Regions from separate parts of the Quatrionicoccus australiensis genome, predicted to be linked through region 1. Evidence: predicted binding sites of a transcription regulator. Region 1 holds the regulator's gene; the other holds the start of a gene.
The links. Region 1 encodes FNR, which switches genes on or off when oxygen is low (the NO sensors DNR and NnrR bind a similar motif). Its sites were predicted from a motif close to TTGANCTAGNTCAA; they were not measured.

Region 1 (2,203 bases):
TGGCGCATCTCGTCGTGCGACAGGAAGGTCGGCGTACCACCACCCCAATGCAGCTGGATGACCTCGTGCTCACCATCACGGCCTTCCAGGCAGGCAGCCTGCATGTCCAGCTCCTTGGCCAGGTACTTGAGGTACTTGCCGCTACGCGCATGATCCTTGGTGATGATCTTGTTGCAGGCGCAGTAGTAACAGATGGTGTTGCAGAAAGGGATGTGGAAGTATAATGACAAGGGTCGGCTGATTGCGCCGATGTTGCGTTTGCCCAGCCACAGTTTGGCTGCGTCCGAATCGAAAGCCTCAACGAATCGGTCCGCTGTCGGGTACGATGTATAGCGGGGGCCGTTCACATCGAAGCGGCGAATGATCTGAGGATCGAAGACGAGGTTTTCAGTTGCGAAATTCATTAAACATACCGGCAAATTTTGATTGGATTATGTTGCGGCGCTGCACAATTTCCGTTGACTTGGATCAAGCGAACGCAGGTTGATAATGCCCCAAAACACGGCCATTCAGGAAATTTCCCTCTCCGTCATCAAGACGGCATGTTCGAACTGCAACTTGCGCGAACTATGCCTCCCGTTCGGGCTCAGTCTTGATGAACTCGAGCGCCTCGACGATCTCATTTCGACCCGGCGCCGGATCAAGCGCGGCGACCACCTTTATCGTGCCGGCGAGGCCTTCGACTCGATCTACGCGATCCGCAGCGGCTTTTTCAAGACCGATGTGCTGCTCGAGGATGGTCGCGACCAGGTAACCGGCTTCCAGATGGCCGGCGAACTGCTTGGTCTGGATGGCATCAGCACCGAATTTCACACCTGCAACGCAATCGCTCTCGAAGACAGCGAAATCTGCTCGATCCCCTTCTCCCGCCTGGAAACCCTGTCGCGCGAAATCCACAATCTGCAGCACCATTTCCACAAGGTGATGAGCCGCGAAATCGTGCGCGACCACGGCGTCATGATGCTGCTCGGCACGATGCGCGCCGAAGAACGCCTTGCTGCCTTCCTGCTCAACCTGTCGCAGCGTTTCACGGCCCGTGGCTTCTCGCATGCCGAGTTCTACCTGCGCATGACGCGCGAGGAAATCGGCAGCTATCTCGGCCTCAAGCTGGAAACCGTATCGCGCGCCTTCTCGCGCTTCCAGGAAGAAGGCTACATCGCCGTGCAGCAGAAACACATCCGCATACTTGATGTAAATGGCCTCAAGGCCCTGATGAATCACCAGCGCTGAGTCAGCGGCAAGCATCACCGTCGCAGCAGCAAAACCGCAGAAACTCTGCTGATCAGTCGCCAGGCCTCCCCCCGCAAAAGAAAATTGCCGATGTCATCTGCGGCAATATGCCGCATTCCTGTGCGCAATCAACTCTAAGAGAATCCGCCGGTTAAAAATATAACCGGGGAAATCCATGCTCTTGCGCATCCATCCATTAGCCGCCGCCATGGCGCTCGCCTTTTCATCGGCTGCCTTCAGCCAGACTGCACCCGATACCGCCAATCCGGACCAGGTCATGGACAATGTTCTGGTACGCGCCAGCCGCACTGACGGCATCGATGCGCAATCCGGCTCGGTCAGCAATGAACAGGTTCGCGCCCAGCGTCCGGCGACCAGCGATACCGCGACCCTGCTCAAGGACATCCCCGGCGTCAGCCTGAACAGTGCCGGCGGCGTTTCCAGCCTGCCCGCCATCCACGGCCTGGCCGACGACCGCCTGCGCATCAAGGTGGACGGCATGGACCTGATCTCGGCCTGCGCCAATCACATGAACTCGCCGCTCTCCTACATCGACCCGAGCAATGTAGAACAGATCAAGGTATATACCGGCATCACCCCGGTCAGCGTCGGTGGCGACAGCATCGGTGGCAGCATCATCGTCAAGTCGCGCGAACCGCGCTTCGCCAGGGCCGGCGAAGGCCTGCTGACAAGCGGCGAACTCGGGACTTTCTATCGCTCGAACGGCAATGCCTGGGGCGTCAATGCCGCGGCGACGATTGCCAACGAGAACCTGAGCATCAGTTACAACGGCTCGACTGCCGAGTCCGGCAACTACAGCTCGGCCAAGGATTTCAAGCCGGATGGCATGACCACGGTCGGCAAACCCAACCTGGCCCGCAACGAAGTCGGTTCCTCGGCCTACAAGACCGAGAACCATGCGCTCGGCTTTGCCCTGCGTCACGAAAACCACCTGCTTGATCTCCGCCTCGGT
Region 2 (2,203 bases), 1.9 Mb from region 1:
AGGTCGTGCGCCACGAATTCCTTTTCCGGGCCGCTGGCAAACTCGAATTCCGGCTTCAGTTCGACATTCACCTTCATCGAGTCGAGGTGGCCATCGCGGGTGACTTCCAGCACGTAGTGCGGCGACAGCTTGGGCTGTTTGAGGATCAGCTCCTCGATCTGCGACGGGAAGACATTGACGCCGCGGATGATCAGCATGTCGTCCGAACGGCCGGTGATCTTGCCGATGCGGCGCATCGAGCGGGCGGTTGGCGGCAGCAGGCGGGTCAGGTCGCGGGTGCGATAGCGGATGACCGGCATCGCTTCCTTGGTCAGCGAAGTGAACACCAGTTCGCCTTCGCTGCCATCGGGCAGGACTTCGCCGGTCAGCGGGTCGATGATTTCGGCGTAGAAGTGGTCTTCCCAGATCACCGGGCCATCCTTGGTCTCGGCGCACTCGTTGGCGACGCCCGGACCGATGACTTCGGACAGGCCGTAAATGTCGATCGCGTCGATATCGAAGGCCTTTTCGATTTCGCCGCGCATGGCGTCGGTCCACGGTTCGGCGCCGTGGATGCCGATACGCAGTTCGGTGCTGCGCGGATCGATGCCCTGGCGGCGGAACTCGTCGGCGATATTGAGCATGTAGGACGGCGTCACCATGATGATGTTCGGCTTGAAATCGCAGATCAGCTGCACCTGCTTTTCGGTCTGCCCGCCCGACATCGGGATCACCGTGCAGCCGAGCTTTTCGGCGCCGTAGTGGGCGCCCAGGCCGCCGGTGAACAGGCCGTAGCCGTAGGCGACATGCACGATGTCGCCCCTGCGCCCGCCGGAAGCGTAGATCGAACGGGCGATCAAGTCAGCCCAGGTGTCGATGTCCTTCTGCGTATAACCGACGACGGTCGGCTTGCCGGTCGTGCCGCTCGAGGCATGGATGCGCACGACGTCCTGGCGCGGCACGGCAAACATCCCGTAGGGGTAGTTGTCGCGCAGGTCCTGTTTGGTGGTGAACGGAAATCTGGCGATGTCGGACAACTGTTGGAAATCATCCGGATGGACGCCGGCGGCATCGAACTTTGCCTTGTAGTGCGGCACATTGGCGTAGGCGTGCTGCAGTGTCCATTTGAGACGTTCTGTCTGGAGTGCCACGATCTCGTCGCGGCTGGCGGTTTCTATGGCGTGCAGGCCTTTATTCATTATGTAACTCCTCCTCAGCCCCGAATTTTCGTTTGCCGGCCGGAAACAGCGCTTGAGCCAGATCAATTCGGCATGTTTTTGCCGGTCGACCGCTGGCCGGCAAATGTCGCATGCGACAATTCCCACCATGCTTCTCGCCGCCGCCCGCGGGCTTCTTGCCCATGCCTTCCCGATCCTGATCGCCCAGCTTTCCTCCATTGGCATGATGGTGGTCGATACCGTCGTGCTCGGTCATGTCAGTCCGCTCGATCTGGCGGCAGTGGCCATTGGTGGCGGTATCCATATTTCAGTGGTGTTCGCGCTGGTCGGCATCCTGCAGGCGGTGGCGCCGCTGGTTGCCCACCTGCACGGCGCACGGCGCGACGGGGAGGTCGCCGGCGTTCTGCAGCAGGGATTCTGGCTGGCCTTGCTGCTGAGTGTGCCGGGTGTGCTTTTTCTGACCCATCCCGGTGTGGTACTCGGCATGGCCGGGATGGAGGCGGCGGTCGAAAGCAAGGTCAGGTTGTATCTTGCCCTGCTTGCCTGGAGTCTGCCGGCTTCGCTTTGCTATCGAACTTTCTATGCCTTCTGCAATGCATTGGGCCGGCCGCGGGTGCTGATGGTGATCGGGCTGGCCGCCTTGCCCCTGCACGCCATCCTGGCTTGGGGGTTTGCCATGCAGGGCTGGCTGGGTGGGGCGCAGGGGGTTGCCGGTTGCGCCTTGTCCAATATCGTGATTGCCTGGGTGGCCTGTCTGGCAGCCGCCGCATATCTCGCCTACGGGCCGCTGGGGGCGCGTTACCGCCCGTTCTCCGACTGGAAAATGCCGGACGGGAAAACATGGCGGGAATTGCTGCGCCTTGGTCTGCCGATGGGTTTTTCCAATCTGGTGGAGATCACGGCGTTTACGCTGATTGCCCTGTTTGTCGCGCCTCTGGGGGCGGAGGTGGTGGCCGGTCATCGTATCGTCGCCAATCTGGCCGCGCTTTGTTACATGCTTCCCCTGTCGCTGGCGATTGCGACGCTGTCCGCGGTCGGGCAGGCGG

Region 2: a site for FNR is predicted at 1,231-1,244, ahead of paaK (phenylacetate--CoA ligase PaaK). Genes of this name have one in related genera too.

The regions. Positions count from the first base shown of each region.
Region 1 covers NZ_CP075188.1:3,130,678-3,132,880, forward strand. The annotation lists gene hemN (oxygen-independent coproporphyrinogen III oxidase) at 1-404, opposite strand, end outside; gene fnr (fumarate/nitrate reduction transcriptional regulator Fnr) at 490-1,230, shown strand; gene KI612_RS14970 (TonB-dependent receptor) at 1,406-2,203, shown strand, end outside.
Region 2 covers NZ_CP075188.1:809,590-811,792, forward strand. The annotation lists gene paaK (phenylacetate--CoA ligase PaaK) at 1-1,178, opposite strand, end outside; gene KI612_RS04010 (MATE family efflux transporter) at 1,306-2,203, shown strand, end outside.